Regions from separate parts of the Streptomyces sp. NPDC001985 genome, predicted to be linked through region 1. Evidence: riboswitches for the same ligand, from Rfam matches in the RefSeq annotation. Region 1 holds a riboswitch; each other region holds the start of a gene.
The links. Region 1 has a riboswitch for cyclic di-AMP ahead of ABT122_RS26285 (M23 family metallopeptidase). Riboswitches for the same ligand answer to the same signal wherever they lie in the genome.
Positions count from the first base shown of each region.

Region 2: another riboswitch for cyclic di-AMP. It lies ahead of ABT122_RS17770 (C40 family peptidase); the one in region 1 lies ahead of ABT122_RS26285 (M23 family metallopeptidase).
Region 3: another riboswitch for cyclic di-AMP. It lies ahead of ABT122_RS01280 (M23 family metallopeptidase); the one in region 1 lies ahead of ABT122_RS26285 (M23 family metallopeptidase).
Region 4: another riboswitch for cyclic di-AMP. It lies ahead of ABT122_RS14450 (M23 family metallopeptidase); the one in region 1 lies ahead of ABT122_RS26285 (M23 family metallopeptidase).

Region 1 covers NZ_JBEOYB010000068.1:29,049-33,252, reverse strand. Annotated here, with positions in the region: gene ABT122_RS26290 (SGNH/GDSL hydrolase family protein) at 1-353, opposite strand, end outside; gene ABT122_RS26285 (M23 family metallopeptidase) at 525-1,508, opposite strand; cyclic di-AMP (ydaO/yuaA leader) riboswitch at 1,513-1,665, opposite strand; gene ABT122_RS26280 (alpha-galactosidase) at 1,972-4,065, opposite strand.
Region 2 covers NZ_JBEOYB010000035.1:49,677-53,880, reverse strand. Annotated here, with positions in the region: gene ABT122_RS17780 (helix-turn-helix domain-containing protein) at 1-821, opposite strand, end outside; gene ABT122_RS17775 (ATP-binding protein) at 1,075-1,506, shown strand; gene ABT122_RS17770 (C40 family peptidase) at 1,668-2,144, opposite strand; cyclic di-AMP (ydaO/yuaA leader) riboswitch at 2,148-2,304, opposite strand; gene ABT122_RS17765 (alpha/beta hydrolase) at 2,792-4,204, shown strand, end outside.
Region 3 covers NZ_JBEOYB010000002.1:105,907-110,110, forward strand. Annotated here, with positions in the region: gene ABT122_RS01275 (GntR family transcriptional regulator) at 403-1,080, opposite strand; gene ABT122_RS01280 (M23 family metallopeptidase) at 1,373-2,146, opposite strand; cyclic di-AMP (ydaO/yuaA leader) riboswitch at 2,160-2,320, opposite strand; gene ABT122_RS01285 (M16 family metallopeptidase) at 2,530-3,897, opposite strand; gene ABT122_RS01290 (M16 family metallopeptidase) at 3,924-4,204, opposite strand, start outside.
Region 4 covers NZ_JBEOYB010000027.1:17,485-21,688, reverse strand. Annotated here, with positions in the region: tRNA gene ABT122_RS14460 (tRNA-Met) at 62-135, shown strand; gene ABT122_RS14455 (PP2C family protein-serine/threonine phosphatase) at 332-1,555, shown strand; cyclic di-AMP (ydaO/yuaA leader) riboswitch at 1,779-1,935, shown strand; gene ABT122_RS14450 (M23 family metallopeptidase) at 1,947-3,023, shown strand; gene ABT122_RS14445 (PrsW family intramembrane metalloprotease) at 3,119-4,204, opposite strand, start outside.

The DNA of each region.
Region 1 (4,204 bases):
GTGAGGTCGGCGACCGCGCGCTCGAAGCGCTCGGCCACGTCGTCCGGGTCGCTGCCCGGCCGGATGATGTCATTGCCCCCGGCGCAGAACGACACCAGGTCCGGGGCGAGTTGTCTGGCCCTCGGCACCTGCTCCGCGACGATCTGGTCGAGGAGACGGCCGCGTACCGCCAGGTTGGCGTAGCGAAAGGTGTGTTCGGGCCTGCGGTCGGCGAGCAGCACCGCGAAGCGGTCCGCCCAGCCGACGAAGGACCCGTCCGGTCCGGGGTCTCCGACTCCCTCGGTGAAGCTGTCACCGATAGCCGCGTACGACCCGATTCCGCCCTGGTTGTCTGTGCTCGAATCGTCTGCCACAAGAACTCATCTTGAACCCGTGGATGTGACCTACGCGACCGTAAGGAGGGGTTGACGGCGGGTGATCTTTACCACCGGGGAATATCACGCGGTGGGGAATAGCGCCGAATCCCCCCGCACCGTCGGGCGGTACGGGGGGATTCGAGCGTTCTGGGCGGTTTGCCGTTCGCCTCAGAGGGAGACGCCGTGCTGGCGGAGATACGCCACCGGGTCGATGTCCGAGCCGTAGGAGGCGGTGGTGCGGATCTCGAAGTGCAGGTGCGGGCCGCTGGAGTTGCCGGTGGAGCCCGAGAGGCCGAGCTGGGTGCCGCCGCTCACGCTCTGCCCCGCGGAGACGGAGAGGGAGGAGAGGTGGGCGTACTGCCCGTAGGTGCCGTCGGTGTGCTGGACGATGACCTCGTTGCCGTACGCGCCGCTCCAGCCGGCGGAGACGACGGTGCCCGGACCGACGGAGCGGACGGAGGTGCCGGTGGGCGCCGCGAAGTCGACACCGGTGTGGTAGCCGCTGGACCACATCGAGCCGGTCGCGCGGTAGGAGGTGGTGACACCGCCGGACGCGACCGGGCTGGTGTAGCCGGAGGAGGAGCCCTGGGCCTCCCCGGCGGGCTGCTCCGGGGCCGGCTGCTCGGCGGCGGGGGCGGGCTCCGGCTCCGGCTGGGGGGCCGCGGCACCGGCCGGGCCCTTGCCGCCGGAGCCGGTGCCCGGGGTCTTCTCCGGGGCGGCGGCCGGGCCGGACTCCCGGCCTCCGGAGCGGTCGGCGCGCGCCTCGGACGCGCCGCCGATGGCGAGTTCGAGACCCGGGTGGATCATCGAGGGATCGTCGCCGATGGTGTCGCGGTTCTTCTCGTACAGCCCCTGCCAGCCGCCGTCGACCCGGTGCTCGTCGGCGATCGCGGTCAGATGGTCGCCGGCGACGACGCGGTACGTGGCGGAGGCGGGGGCCGCCGGGGCCTGAGCCTGGGTCTGGGTCTGGGCCTGGGCGGCCTTCACCGGGGCCACGGCGGGGGCGGCGGCCGGGGCCGACCGCTCGGCCGCGTGGGCGCCGGTCGCCCCCATCAGCGGGAGGGCCAAGGCGGCCCCGCCGGTGCCGGCGGCGACGAAACCACGGGTGAGCGGGTTGTTCCTGGGGCGGCGGTGCTTACCCTTTGCGGGCATGGCGCATTCCTCTCCGGCGCCTGCGAGGTGAGCTGTCGGGTTCGGGCTGGAGATGCCCGGCCGCGCTCTGCGCGGCTTCACCCCGAGCCGTCCGGCGAGCCGGAACGGCGTACTGCCTGGGTCCCCCGCTCCTGCCACGAATCGACGTCCGATGGGAGTCCGGCCGGCGGCAGGATTAGGCGGTCCGCCCGGATGGCCGTGACCGTAGATGAGCCGAGCGGACCGGAACAAGCTGCTCCGCTTCACGGCCGGGGGTCCTGCGGCCCCGCTCCCGGGGATTCCGGTCACCCTGCGTGGAGCGCGCTCCCCCAACTCCCGCCCCGGCGTCGGCGTTGTCCTCCGCCGCACCGGCACGGACCGTCACCACTATGATCCTGCTCACCGACCGCACCCCATCTCCGCCGCAGCCGGGGCAGGTTATGGCGAAACAGCTAAATGGGCCATAACGACCCAGATGTGCTGATTAGAGACGGTGGAGCCGGAAGACCGCGGCGTCGAGGTCACCCGAGAGCCCGGTGTGCAGCCCGTGGTGCAGCAGCACCGCCCCCCGGTGCACGGCGCCGGTGTCCCGGCACTCGTACCGGCCGGCCGGATCGAGGCCGCGCAGCCGGAGCCTCGGCGGCCGTTCGCCGTAGTGCTGCGACGGGAGCCAGGCGAGGACGGCGGTCTCGTCGCCGCGCAGATACTGCACCGCGCTCAGTCCGCCGCCGGGCGGGCGGAGCCGGTGGAGGTCGCCGTGCTGCACCAGTGGCCGTATCTCCTTGTAGAGAGCGATCCAGCCGCGCGCCTCGGCGAGTTCCTCCTCGCTCCACTCGGTGAGGTCGCCGCCGATGCCCAGCACCCCGGCCATGGCACTGACGAAGCGGAAGCGGAGCGAGCTGCGCCGGCCGTTGAGCTGGGTGTTCGGACTGTCGGTGACCCAGGCGGCCATCACCCGCGCCGGATGGAGCTGGCTCAGGCCGTGCTGGATGGCGAGCCGGTCCAGCGGATCGGTGTTGTCGGAGGTCCACACCTGATCCGTACGGGAGAGAATCCCGAGGTCGATCCGGCCGCCGCCGCCCGAGCAGGACTCGAAGTCCACCCCGGGGTGGGCGGCCCGCAGCCGGTCCAGGAGTCCGTACAGCCCCTGGACGTGCTCCACCCACAGCCGCTGCGGATAGGGGTCGCCCGGCCAGCCGGGGTCGGTGAAGCAGCGGTTGAAGTCCCACTTCACGTAGTCGATCGGCGCGCTGTCGAGCAGCGCGTGCAGCCGCTCCCACAGATGCTCCCGGACATCGCGGCGGGCGACATTGAGGACGAGCTGATGGCGGTACTCGGTACGGGTCCGGCCGGGCCGGTGCTGCACCCAGTCGGGGTGGGCGCGGTGGAGATCGCTGTCGGGGTTGACCATCTCCGGCTCGACCCAGATCCCGAAGCGCATCCCCCGCGCGCGCACCTCGTCGGCGAGCGGCTTGAGACCGCCGGGGAAGCGGTCGGGGTTGGGGGTCCAGTCGCCGAGCCCGGCGCGGTCGCTGGTGCGCCGCCCGAACCAGGCGTCGTCGACCACGAAGAGCTCGACCCCGAGGGCGGCGGCCCGCCGGGCGAGGGCGCGCTGCTGCGGCTCGGAGATGTCGAAGCCGGTGGCCTCCCAGGAGTTGTAGAGGACGGGCCGCTCGGCCGCCGCGTCCGGGATCACCCGGGCGAGCTGCCAGCGGTGCCAGGCCCTGCTGGCCCCGCCGAAGCCCTCCCGGCTCCAGAGCCCGGCGAAGACGGGCGAGACATAGGACTCGCCGGGGGCGAGCCGCACCAGTCCGGAGTCGTCGTGGCCCGCGCCCCCGGTGATCTGGACCAGTCCGTCGGGCAGCCGGTGGACGGCGATCCGCCAGGAGCCGGACCAGCCGAGCGCACAGCCGTACACCTCGCCGTGCTCCTCGGTCGCCGCGCCGCCGGCGTCCAGGGCGACCCAGGGCAGATGCTGGTGTCCGGTGTGGCCCCGGCGGCTCCCGATGATGTGCTCGCCGTACGTCAGCGGGGAGCGCACCAGCCGGGACTCGGCCGCCCAGCGGCCGTGGAGCTGGCTCAGCCGCCAGGTGTCGCGCGGGGGCAGGGTCCAGGTGGCGGCGTCGGCGCGGAGCAGCTCCAGGGCGGGTCCCGTGCCCTCGTGCGCGGCGGTGGTCCAGCGCTCGACGACATCGCTGTCGTCGCGCATCCGGTGGTGCAGGGTGAGTCCGAGGCCGTGCACGGGGTCGGTGAAGCGCAGCCGCAGTTCGTCGCCGTCCACCGTGGCGCCGGCGAAGGCCCACTCGGTGCCGCGCACCTCGGGGGTGCGGACGCTGAGCGCGGGGCGGACGAAGCGGGGGCCGCCCTCGACCGGGTACTCCTCATGGCCGTCGAGCGGGGATTCGAAGGGGCGGTGGGGCGGTGGGGCCTCGGCGGCGAGCGCCTCGGCGTCCGCGCCGGTGATCCGGGGGCCCCAGTGGAGGTGGAGCAGCGCGTCGTCGTCCGACAGCCGAAACGCATAGCTGCTCGACGCCCCGGAGAGCACCCAGACACGGCCCCTGCCGACACTTTCGATCATCCCGACCCCCGGATTGCAACAGATCCGAACAGGCCCGCACATCATCCGACGGTTTCCCCCGTCGGTGCAATGCCCCCGTAACAGCCGGAATAAATGATTGCCCGAGGAATCGATGTCGTATCGTCAAGAACACGCCATC
Region 2 (4,204 bases), on a different contig from region 1:
GATTCGACCGGTGGGAGCGCGCGCCTCTGCATCGTCGCGAAGGCGGCGCTGTACACCGCGAGATCCTCTGCCCGCTCCAGCGAGACGCTACGCGTCAAGTGGTCAAGAATGACCACATCCAGATCAGAGGTGCTCGGAAACGAGAAGATAACGAAAGATCCCGTCTGCCCCGCGTATCCGCCGGCGGAGAACGGCACCACCTGGAGCCGTACACAGGGCAGCTCCGACGCCGCGGCCAGCGCCCGCAGTTGCGCCCGCATCACCCCGGGGCCGCCCACCTCGCGCCGCAGCACCGCCTCGTCGAGCACCACACTCAGCGCGGGCGGCCTGGGGCCGCGCAGCACCTCCTGGCGGGCGATCCGCACCTCCGCGAGCGAGTCGACGGTCGCGTCGGGGAGATCCGCGAGCGTCGCCCGGGTCACCGCCCGGGCGTACTCGGCGGTCTGGAGCAGCCCCGGCACCGCCGAGGTCTCCACCGTGCGCACGGCGCGCGCCTGCGACTCCAGGCTGATGAAGTCGCGGTACTCGGCGGGCAGCAGCGACCGGTAGGCGTGCCACCAGCCGTCCCCGCCGCCGTCCGCGGCGTCCGCCAGGGTCTCCAGCAGCAGCCGGGGGCCGGGGTCGGCGACCCGGTACAGATCGAGCAGCAGCCGCACATCGCCCGCCTTCACCCCGCTGGCGCCGGTCTCGATCCGGCTCACCTTCGACTGGTGCCAGCCGGCCAGTTCCGCCGCGCCGCGGCTGGTGAGCCGGGCGGCCACCCGCGCTCTGCGGAGTTCCTCGCCGAGCCTGCGGCGGCGCACCGCCGGACCGTGGCGCATCGGGGCTTCCTTCCGTCGATCCGTCGAACGCTGTCGGTTCGCCCGCGATCCAAGTGGGTGGAGCCGCCAAATCCGGTCCTTCGTCGCAGAGTTCACCGCATCGAGCGACAGATATATGCATATCTTGGGGGATCGCCCCTTCTGGGGAGGGGATGAGTGGCACTCTGGCGATCAGCGCAATCCGTGGCCGCCCGCGCAATCCCTCCGCTTCGAGTTCGGAGCCCGGCCGCGGTGGGAAAGGGACAGCGTCGCCATGGCAGACCTTCAGGAAGCCTCCGTCACCCTGCCGAGCGATCCCGCTTCGGTCTCCGTGGCACGGACATTCGTCGCCGACGTCGTCTCCGAGTGGGGCCTGCCGGCCGGGGGCGCGGCCGTGGAGACGATCCGGCTGATCGTCTCGGAGCTGGTGACCAATGCGGTCCAGCACACCTTCGGCCAGTCGCCCACCTTCACGGTGGACCTGGAGCTGGAGCGGGACGAGAGGCTGCGCATCGGGGTGACCGACAGTCACCCGCGCTGGCCCCAGCGGCTGCCCGCCGCCGTGCGGCAGGACAACGGCCGGGGGATGGTGATCGTCCGCGCGCTCACGGCGGAGAGTGGCGGCAGGCTCAGCGTCACACCCACCCGGGAGGGCGGGAAGACGGTCTGGATCGCCCTGCCGTGGCCGGCCGGGACGTCCGGCTGAGCGGCACCCGGCCTGCGCGGCAGGCCGGGCGTCGGGGCTCCCGCGTCCGGCGCGGGAGGCCAGGTCGTGGCCGCGACCTGGCTCCCCGGCCGGGCGGCGGGGCCCGGTGGCGGGCCGCCGGGGGTCCACCCGGCGGCCCGCACGGGCTCACTGCCGGTCCGTCAGCGCACCCGGCCGTACTTGACGCTCTTGCTCCAGATCTTGTCCAGCTTCACCCAGGACCCCTTCTTGGGCGAGTGCCAGATCTTTCCCTTACCGGCGTAGATGCCCACGTGGTAGACGTAGCCGCCGGAGTGGAAGAACACCAGGTCCCCGGCCTTGCGCCCGGAGGCCGACACGCGCTTGGTCTTGTTGTACTGCTGCTGGGCGGTGCGGGGCAGCTTCTTGCCCGCTCTCTTGTACGAGTAGAGCGTGAGCCCCGAGCAGTCGAAGCGGGACGGCCCGGTTCCTCCGTACCGGTAGGGCGCTCCCTTCTTGGAGGCCGCCACCTTGAGCGCCTTGCCCGCGTGGGACGTGGCGGCGTGCGCCTCGCTCGTGCCGCCCGGCACGAGCAGCGAACCGCCGAGGGCGGCGAGGGTGAGGGCCGATACGGCCCCCGCCCGGCTCATCAGAAACGGGACGTTTGTCTGCGCAGTCATGCGCAACCCTTCGTCAGCCGCCTGTGAAGGATGACCTGTCGGGTTCGGGCGGACGAAGGTGCCCGGCCGCGTGACGCGGCTTCACCCCGAGGGACGTCCGGACTTTCCGGCTGCCCCGTACTGCTCGGGTCCTCCACTCCTGCCGAAGCACTTCCATCGACCAGTCATCCGAAGCGGCGGCAGGACTCGGCGTCCGCTCGGACCGCCCCGCCGAGGTGACGGGGGCTTGTCGTCCCAGGGATCTTGACCCACGACATGGCGGAATTCCGAGCGGAAACGGCGTTATGTGAGTTTTAACACCCTTGGTCCGTTCAGGTGGACATGGCCTCCGGACGGTCCGGCCCTCGACACCCGAGCATGCCCGCACCAGGGCCGGAATAGAGCATTCCGAGAGATTGGCCACGGTGATGCGCAACTCGACCGTAGTTGGCGCCGAGGCCGCGAGTACATCAAAAGGAGTAGCTCGACCGTCACCCGTATGGCGGTTGACGAGGTTCCGCCGACCGCTCCGATTCGTCCGTTCCCGGGGGTTCACCGAGGGATGTACCGCTCACCGGTACTCGGCTCACCGGTTATTGGTTCGGTAAAGAAACAGCCGTACGGCCTGTTGCCGGTAGCACGTCAACCGCGAGGATCGCGGAGTACCCATGACAGAGAGGCAGTTCCAGGTGAGACGTACAGCGGTGTTCGGCGCGACCGGCACTCTGATGGCGGGCGCGCTCATAGCCGGGGCGATAGCCGCCCCGGTCGCCCAGGCCGAGGCCCGGCACTCAGGGGGGTCCGAGGCGCGCGGTGTCCAGATCGCGGCCGAACGCGCCGCCCGGCAGGGCATCGACTGGGCCGACTGTCCCGCCGACTGGGGACTCGCCAAGCCCATCCAGTGCGGCACGGTGACGGTTCCGCTCGACTACGCCCGCCCGAACGGCCGGCAGATCGAGCTGACCGTCGACCGCATCGGCAACACCGGCACCAAGGAGGAGCGCCAGGGCGCGCTCCTCTACAACCCCGGCGGCCCCGGCGGCTCGGGACTCCGCTTCCCCACCCGGGTCACCGGCAAGAACCCGCTCTGGGTGAACACCGCCAAGGCGTACGACTTCGTGGGCTTCGACCCGCGCGGCGTCGGCCGCTCCACCCCCATCTCCTGTGTCGACCCGCAGGAGTTCGTCAAGGCCCCCAAGGCCGACCCGGTCCCCGACAGCGAGGCCGACAAGCGCGCCCAGCGCGCACTCGCCGCCGCGTACGCGGACGGCTGCGCCGAGCGCAGCGGCTGGATGCTGCCGCACATGACCACCCCCAACACCGCCCGTGACCTCGATGTCATCCGGGCCGCCCTGGGCGAGCGGAAGCTCAACTTCCTGGGTGTCTCCTACGGCAGCTATCTGGGCGGGGTGTACGCGACCCTCTTCCCCGGCCATGTCCGCCGGATGGTCGTCGACAGTGTGGTGAATCCCTCACGGGAGAAGATCTGGTACCAGGCCAACCTGGACCAGGACGTCGCCTTCCAGATGCGCTGGGACGACTGGAAGAGCTGGATCGCCGCGAACGACGCCACCTACCGCCTCGGTGACACCCCCGAGAAGGTCGAGCGGCAGTGGCTCACCCTGCGCGCCGACGCCAAGCGCGCCCCGCTCGGCGGAGTCGTCGGCCCGGCCGAGCTGACCGGCTTCTTCCAGGGCGCGCCCTACTACGACTCCTCCTGGGCGCCGGTCGCCCGGCTCTGGAGCAAGTACGTGGCCGGTGACACCCGGCCGCTGATCGACGCCGCGTCGCCGGACCTCTCCGACACCGCCGGCAACATCCGCTCCGAGAACAGCAACGCCGTCTACACGGCTGTCGAGTGCGCGGACGCCAAGTGGCCCACCAGCTGGAAGAAGTGGGACCGCGACAACACCCGGCTCCACCGCGACTACCCCTTCATGACCTGGGCCAACGCCTGGATGAACCTGCCGTGCGCGACCTGGTCCACCCAGCAGCACACCCCGGTGGACGTCAGGAGCGGCAAGGGCCTGCCGGGCGTGCTCATCGTGCAGGCCGAGCGGGACGCGGCCACCCCGGTCGCC
Region 3 (4,204 bases), on a different contig from region 1:
GACGCGGCCGGCTTCCGAGCCGTACACCCGGACGAACACCGGGCACTGAACACCGGACACCGGGCCCCGGGACCGCATGTCCGGATGACCACCCGGCAGGAGTCCGGCCCGCACGGCACGGAATCCGGGCACACCACCGCACCGTCGCACAGCCGGGCGCCGGGAGGGCACCCCGCCCGCCGAATCCGGGAGCACCGGGCACGGCGTTCCCTGAGCGGCCCGCCGGAGAGCCGTGACGGGCCGTCGCACCCCTCCGCCGGGGTATGTCGTGTGGATCTCGCTGGGCTCGCGCGCCCCGGCACCGCACCTCGCCGCGGTGTCGTCCGTCACCCCTGCCCGCCCCGCAGTGACCCCATCCTCCGCCTCGCGCCGCACGGCACCGGACCCAGCCCCACTCAGTCCCTAGTTCCGGACGCGCGCCGTCGTCACGGATCGGTGCGCCGGGCGAGCCGGTTCCGCGCTCCGCAGCCGGTGCGCCCCGGCGGTGCGCTCGGCGTGCAGCGCGGTGAGCGCCCGCGCCCGCTCCGCGTCCCCGCGCGCCACCGCGTCCACGATCGCCCCGTACTCGGCCCAGGACGCCGCGGGCTCGGCCGGCGGCTGCACCGCGTACATCCAGGCGATCTTGTGCCGGAGCTGGGTGAGCAGCGCGATCAGCCCCGGGCTCCCGGAGGCCCCGGCCAGGGTCTCGTGGAACCAGCCGGCGAGGGCCCGCAGGTCCTGGCTCTGCCCCCGGCGGGCCCGCTCCTGGCCGAGGCGGACCAGGCCGCGCAGCACCTTGAGGTGTGCCTCGGTGCGCCGCCGGGCGGCGCGGGCCGCGCCCAGCGGCTCCAGCAGCGCCCTGACCTCCAGCAGATCGGCGGCCTCCTGCTCGGTGGGCTCGGCGACCTGGGCACCGGCGTGTCTGCGGATGACGACAAAGCCCTCGGACTCCAGGGTGCGCAGGGCCTCGCGCACCGGGATGCGGGAGACTCCGTAGCGGCGGGCGAGCTGCTCCTCCGCGAGCCGGCCGCCGCGCGGGAACACCCCGGAGACGATGTCGTCGCGGAGCGCCGTGCCTACCGAGTGCGCGGGAACGCGCATCACCGAACCTCCGCCTTCATCCGCTCACTCCGCGTGGAACGCAGCCGGTCTGACGTCTGTTCGGCGACTCTATTGCAGCGGCCCCCGTTTTCCGATGGCCTCTCGACGGCCGGGGATTCCTTCCGGCCGCCACCCCGGCCGCCACCCGGCCGCAGCCCCGGACCGGGCGGCGGCACGCCGAAGGCCCCGGCGCGCTGCCGCCGGGGCCTTCGGTGGGATGACGGTGCGGGCCGGCCGCGCTCCGGGGGCGCCGGGCGTCCGACGGGACGCCGCCGGGCCCGGCGCGGTGGTGTCAGAGGGAGACTCCGTGGGCGCGCAGATAGGCGACCGGGTCGATGTCGGAGCCGTAGTCGGCGCCGCCTCTGGCCTCGAAGTGGAGGTGGGGCCCGGTGGAGTTGCCCGTGGAGCCCGCGAGGCCGATCTGCTGGCCCGCCACGACGCTCTGGCCCGCCGTGACACCGATGGACGCCAGATGGCCGTACTGGGTGTAGGAGCCGTCGTTCATCCTGATGACGACGTTGTTGCCATAGGCGCCGCCCCAGCCCGCCTCCACGACCGTGCCCATGCCGACCGACATCACGGGGGTGCCGTGGGGGGCGTGGAAGTCGATGCCGGAGTGGCTGCCGGAGGACCAGAGGGAGCCGCCGGCGCGGTAGCCGGTGGAGACATGGGAACCGGCGACGGGGGACTGGAAGGTGTTGAGCCGGCGGCGCTCTGCCTCACGGGCGGCGCGCTCCTCGGCCGCACGGGCCTCACGGGCCCGCTCGTCGGCCCTGCGCTGGGCCTCCTCGGCGGCCTGGACCCGGGCGACGGCCGCGGACTTCTGGGTGGCCGCCTGGTCGGCGACCTCGTCGGCGAGGGAGTCCGCGTCGGCGTCGGCGCTGATGATCATCAGCGATCCGGTGTCCTCCAGGGACGGCGCGCCCGATCCGGCGGCGTGGGCCGGGGCGGCGAGGGTTCCGCAGACTCCGGTGGTGGCGAGGGTGGCGACACCGGCGATGCTCGCGCTTCTGCGCGTCATCCGGCCAGGCGCACGGTGTTTCCCGGTGGGGCGGGTCAACGCCATGGAGAGGCTGGTCCTTTCCTTCCTTCTCGCCTACCGGGTTAGCTGACGGGTTCGGAGCAGGAAGGTCTCCTACGGGCCCCTCCGCATGGCGGCGAAGGCGCTCGATTCACCCCTGGGACGGTGGGTCCCCGGTTCCCCGGACTCGCGCCCTGGGGGATTCGGCGATGGCTGCCCGTGCCACGGGTGCGGCGTCGTGCGGGCGAACAGCCGGACCGACGCTAAGCGCGGGATCTTCCCTCCGCCAAACAAAGAGCTGCTTTTGTTGCACATGCCACAGCCCAGAAAGGCATCTTCCCCATGACAAACGATCAAAAGGGACATATGGCAGCCAGATGAGGGAACCCCGGCACCCGTGGCCGCCGGGGTTCCCTCATCCGTCCCGATCAGCCGGTGACGACGGTCACTTCACCGATACCGAGGGCCTTGACGGGCTCCGCGATCTGCGCGGCGTCCCCCACCAGGACCGTGACCAGCCGGTCCTGCGGGAAGGCGTTGACCACCGCGACCGTCGCCTCCACCGTGCCGGTCTCGGCCAGCCGGACGTAGAGCTGGGCCTGGTAGTCGTCGGGGAGGTGCTGCTCGACCTGGTCGGCCAGCGTGCCCGCGACGGAGGCGGCCATCTCGTACTTCAGCGGGGCGACGCCCACCAGGTTCTGCACCGCCACATCCCGCTCGGCGTCGGTGAGCCCGCCGGCCGCCAGGGTCCGCAGCACCTTCCACAGATCGTCGAGGGCCGGGCCGGTGTTGGGGGTGTCCACCGAGCCGCTGATGGCGAGCAGGGAGACGCCCGAGCCGTCCGGGGCGGAGCGCAGCACCTGGCCGAAGGCGCGCACACCGTAGGTGTAGCCCTTCTCCTCGCGGAGCACCCGGTCGAGCCGGGAGGTCAGCGTGCCGCCGAGGCAGTAGGTGCCGAGCACCTGGGCGGGCCAGACCCGGTCGTGGCGGTCCGCGCCGACCCGTCCGATCAGCACCTGGGTCTGGACCGCGCCGGGGCGGTCCACGACGACCACCCGGCCGGTGTCGTCGGCGGTGACCGCCGGCACGGGGCGCAGGTCCGCGGTGTCGCCCGTCCACTCGCCGAGGGTCTCGGCGAGCACGGCGTCGACATCGACCTCGGCGAGATCGCCGACGATCACCGCGGTGGCGGTGGCGGGGCGGACATGCGCCTCGTAGAAGGCGCGCACGGCCGCCGCGTCGATCCGGGCGACGGTCTCCTCGGTGCCCTGGCGCGGACGGGACATCCGCAGGGACTCCGGGAAGAGCTGCCGGTACAGCTCCTTGGCGGCCCGGCGGCCCGGGTTGGCCGTCTCGTGCGGGATCTCGTCCAGCCGGTTGCGCACCAGCCGCTCGATCTCGGTGTCGAGGAACGCGGGGGCCCGCAGGGCCTCGGCCACCAGCCCGAGCGCCTTGGGCAGCCGGGAGACCGGGACCTCCAGCGAGACCCGGACACCGGGGTGGTCGGCGTGTGCGTCGAGCGTGGCGCCGCACCGCTCCAGCTCGGCGGCGAACTCCTCGGCGGAGCGCTTGTCGGTGCCCTCCGAGAGCGCCCGCGCCATGATCGTGGCAATGCCGTCGAGGCCCTCGGGCTCGGCGTCGAGCGGCGCGTCGAGGGAGACCTCGACCGCCACGACCTGCTGTCCGGGGCGGTGACAGCGCAGCACGGTCAGGCCGTTGTCCAGGGTGCCGCGGTCGGGGGCGGGGAACGCCCAGGGCCTGGCCTCCCCGGCCTGCGGCTGCGGGTGGAACTCCATGGTGGTCAGCGGCTCGGCGGCGTCGGTCACTGGCGCGCCCCTTCTTCGTCGTCGCTCTGCTCGGTCGTGTCGGACGGGTCGTCGGCATCGGCGTCGGCGGCCACCGGCTCGTACACCAGCACCGCCCGGTTGTCGGGGCGCAGCCGGGCCGCGGCGACCGCGCGCACCTCGTCGGCGGTGATGTCGAGGACCCGGTCGACGGCGGTCAGCGCCAGCTGCGGGTCCCCGAAGAGCACCGCGTACCGGCAGAGTTCGTCGGCGCGGCCCGCGACGGTGGAGAGGCGGTCCAGCCACTCGCGCTCCAGCT
Region 4 (4,204 bases), on a different contig from region 1:
GCGCCTCCGGGGGAAAGTGGGGAGAAGCGCGCTCCGGATGGCGTAAGGTTGTGTTCAACGACGCGGGGTGGAGCAGCTCGGTAGCTCGCTGGGCTCATAACCCAGAGGTCGCAGGTTCAAATCCTGTCCCCGCTACTGAAAGACCGTGGCCCGGCACTTCTCAGGAAGTGCCGGGCCATTGTCGTATGCGCGCGTCCTCGGCCCCCGCCCGGTGTATCGCCCGGTTGGACGGCGGCGGCTCGCCTCCCCGCGCGGTTGCCGCGACCCTGGGAGGGGCGCGGGAGACGTGTCCGCAGCCGTCGGCGGGCCGGAACCGGTCGGGAGAGCACCCTTGGCGCAGGAACAGCTCAGTGGATACGGCGCGCGCCGCTTTGTCCGGATGCTGCCCGTGCTCATGATCGTCGGCGGCTTCGTCTTCGATCTCGCCACCCCGCAGCGGTTCACCGCCGCGCCGATGTTCGCGGCGGCCCCGCTGATCGCCGCACCCTTCTTCTCCTGGCGCACCACCCTGCTGACCGGGCTCGCGGCGACCGCCGGGGTGATCGGGCTCCACTTCTACAAGGAGACGCTGGACGAGCCCACGACGTACACGGAGCTGGTCACCGTCGTCACCGTCTCCGGTCTGGCGCTGCTCATCAACCGGGTCATCCGGCGCGGCAACGAGCGGCTGGCCTCGGCGCGGGTCGTCGCCGAGACCGCCATGCGGGCCGTGCTGCCCACCCCCGCCGAGCGGATCGGCGGGTTCCGGGTCGCCGCGCGCTACGAGGCGGCCGTCGCGGACGCCTTCATCGGCGGCGACCTCTTCGCCGTCCAGGACACCCCGCACGGCGTACGGCTGGTGCTGGGCGATGTCCGGGGCAAGGGGCTCGGCGCGGTGGAGGCGGTCGCTGTCGCCATCGGCGCCTTCCGGGAGGCCGCCGAGCAGGAGACATCGCTGGAGCGGGTCACCGGCCGGCTGGAGCGGGCGCTGAACCGCGAGGCCGGCCGGCGCGAGACGCTGGACGCCGTCGAGGCGTTCACCACCGCCGTCCTCGGCGAGATCCCGCGCTCCGGCGGCGTCGTACGGCTGGTGAACCGGGGCCACCCGGCCCCGCTGATGCTGTACGGGGACGGGGGGCTCGGCCCGCTCGAACCCCGCGAGCACGCCCTCCCGCTCTCCATGGGCGAGCTGGAGCCCCGGCCGGACCGGGCGGACGAGTACCCGCTGCCGCCCGGCGCCACGCTGCTCCTCTACACCGACGGGGTCTCCGAGGCGCGTGACGCGCACGGGGTGTTCTACGACCCGGCCGCGCGCCTGCGGGGCCGGATCTTCACGGGGCCGGGGGAGCTGCTGGACGCGGTACTGGACGATGTGCGGCGGCACACGGGCGGGGGCGCCACGGACGACATGGCCCTGCTCGCGCTGACCAGCCCGGCGACGGCCCCCGAACCCGGTCCCGAACCCGGTCCCGAACCCGGTCCCGAACCCGGTCCCGAACCCGGTCCGGTGTCCGGCGGCGGCGATGGCGCCGGCGATGGCGGGAACCGGTCGGGCCGCCCTTCCCACGGTGCGTAATCAGAGGTCACCCCTCCGACAACGACTGATAACAATTGATATACCGTCAGTTTCGGCGCGGAGGCTGACTGCCGCTCAGGTCGCCCGAATCCGGCTGCTTGTGTCCCGTTAAGTCCATGGCAAAGAGTTTAAAGATCACTCGGAACAACTTGGAATCCGGACCGCGTGTCTATTAACGTTCGATAACGCAGCGCGGTCGTCCCAGCCGCCGTCAGGGTGGCGCCGCGCGCGTGCGCCGAATCCCGCAAGGGAACCGGGGAACCACCCATTGGGGTGAATCGGACATCGTCCACCGTTCAGTTCGCGGTGAGCGCTGCCCGTAGGAGACCTTCCTGCTCCGAACCCGTCAGCTAACCCGGTAGGCGATAAGGAAGGAAAGGAGTACGCCTCAGTGGCGTCAAACAGGCCTGCCCCGGAATCGCCTTACACGACTGCGGTCTTCAGCGAGGACGGGGCCGAGCGGTCCGTCGGTGAGTGGAACCCCACCGCGGAGACCGTCCGCCCGGTGCGCGGCCGGCACCGCCACCGTGTGATGAAGCAGCGCGGTGGATTCGCCCGCAGCTCCACCGTTCTCGGTGTCGGTGTGATCGCCGCCGTCGGCGCCGGTGGCATCGCCACCGCGCAGAACAAACCCGCCATCGCGATATCCCTCCCCGACGTCGACTCTCTTCCCGGCGTCGGCGCTTTCATGTCCGAGGACGCCGCGGACGGCGCCGAGGCGGACCGCGAGCGGACCGCCGAGTACGAGACCATGGGCCTCGCCGCCCAGGAGGCCCAGCCCACCGCGGCCGAGGCCCTGCGCTCCCGCATCCTGGAGCAGGCCGAGGACCAGCAGGCCGGTGCCGCCGAGGCAGCGCGGGCCGCCGCCGAGCGCGACGCCGCCGAGAAGGCCGCCGCGGCGGCCGAGAAGGCGGAGAAGGAAGCCGAGGCCAAGGCCGAGGCCGAGCGCGAGGCGGAGCGGAAGGCCAAGGAGAAGGCCAAGGCCGAGGCCAAGGAGAGGGCCGAGCAGAAGGCCAAGGAGAAGGCGGCGGCCGAGGCCGAGGCCAAGCGCGCCGCGCAGCTCGCCGGCAGCTACGCCCTGCCGACCTCCTCGTACACGATCACCGCCACCTACGGTCAGTCCGGCTCCATGTGGTCCTCGGGCCAGCACACCGGCCTCGACTTCGCGGCCCCGGCCGGCACCCCGGTCAAGGCCGTGGGCGGCGGCACCGTCAAGTCGGCCGGCTGGTCCGGCTCGTACGGCTACCGCATCGTGCTGCAGCTCTCCGACGGCACCGAGGTGTCGTACGCGCACCTCTCCTCGATGACCGTGGGCGCGGGCCAGCAGGTCTCCACCGGCGAGACCATCGGCCGGGTCGGCTCCACCGGCAACTCCTCCGGCGACCACCTCCACCTGGAGGTCATGACCCCGGGCGGTTCCGCCATGGACCCGATGGCCTGGCTGCGCAGCAAGAACCTCAACCCCTGACGGCTCCCTGAGGGGTCCCCCTCACCGGCCGCGGAACCCCGGCAGCCCTGGCATCCACCCCCCATGCCAGGGCTGCCGGTCTTTCCCGGGCGGACTCAGCGGCGGTACGGGTTGTACCCCTCGTAGTCCCGGTACGGCGGCGGCACCCGGACCCGGCCGGTCGCCCGCGCCGCGTGGATCAGCGCCGGGGACGCCGCGTCCTTCCGCTGCCACATGTGGTGGAGCAGCTCCTGCTCCCGGGCGACGAAGTCCGGGCCCGCCGCGCCCCGGCCGGCCCGGTGGCGCAGAAACGCCAGCGAGGTGGCGAACCGCTGGTACTCCGACACCGTGTGCGCCGCCGCCGGACCTCCCGTGCGCCGGGCCACATCACGGGCCAGGGCGCGGGCCTTCATCGACGACAGCGCCGGCGGCTCCGCCGGGGCGAGCCAGCCGGCCGCCGCGTAGGCGGGCAGTTCGGACGCTATCGTGCGCAGCTCCCGCTGCCGGGTCCAGATCACCAGCCAGGTCAGCAGCGCGAACGCGGGAACCATGAACGCCCCGTACACCGCGTAGAAGCCCCAGGGGCCGAGATACGACGCCGAGCCGTTCCACAGCGCGTGCACGGCCATCGACAGCAGCAGCCCGAGCAGCGGCAGCGCGGTCCTGCGGAACCGGCGGTGGCGGGCGGCCAGGGCGGCGGCCCCGAAGCCGATGCCGGTCAGCACGGTGAAGAGGGGGTGGGCGAACGGCGACATGACGATACGGACGAAGAAGGTCGCGGCGGTCACCGACTCCAGGCCCGACTGGCCCAGCTCCCGGTCCTCACCGAACGCCGTGCCGAGGTAGAGGATGTTCTCGGTGAAGGCGAAACCGGTGGCGGTGAAGCCGGCGATCACCACGCCGTCCACGATTCCGGTGAACTCCCGGCGGCGGAAGAAGAAGATCAGCGCGATGGCCACGGCCTTCGCGCTCTCCTCGACAATGGGCGCGATCACCGTGGCGCCCAGGGTGTCCGCGCTGGTGGGGTCGGCGGTGGCGGTGGCGATCCAGCGGATCGCGAAGGAGTTCGCGAGGATCGCGACCAGGGCGGCGGCGAAGGCGCCCCAGGCGAAGGCGAAGATCAGATTCCGCCAGGGGCCCGGTTCGACCCGGTCCAGCCAGCGGAAGGCGGCGGCGAGCAGCGGTACGGGGAGGGTGGCCAG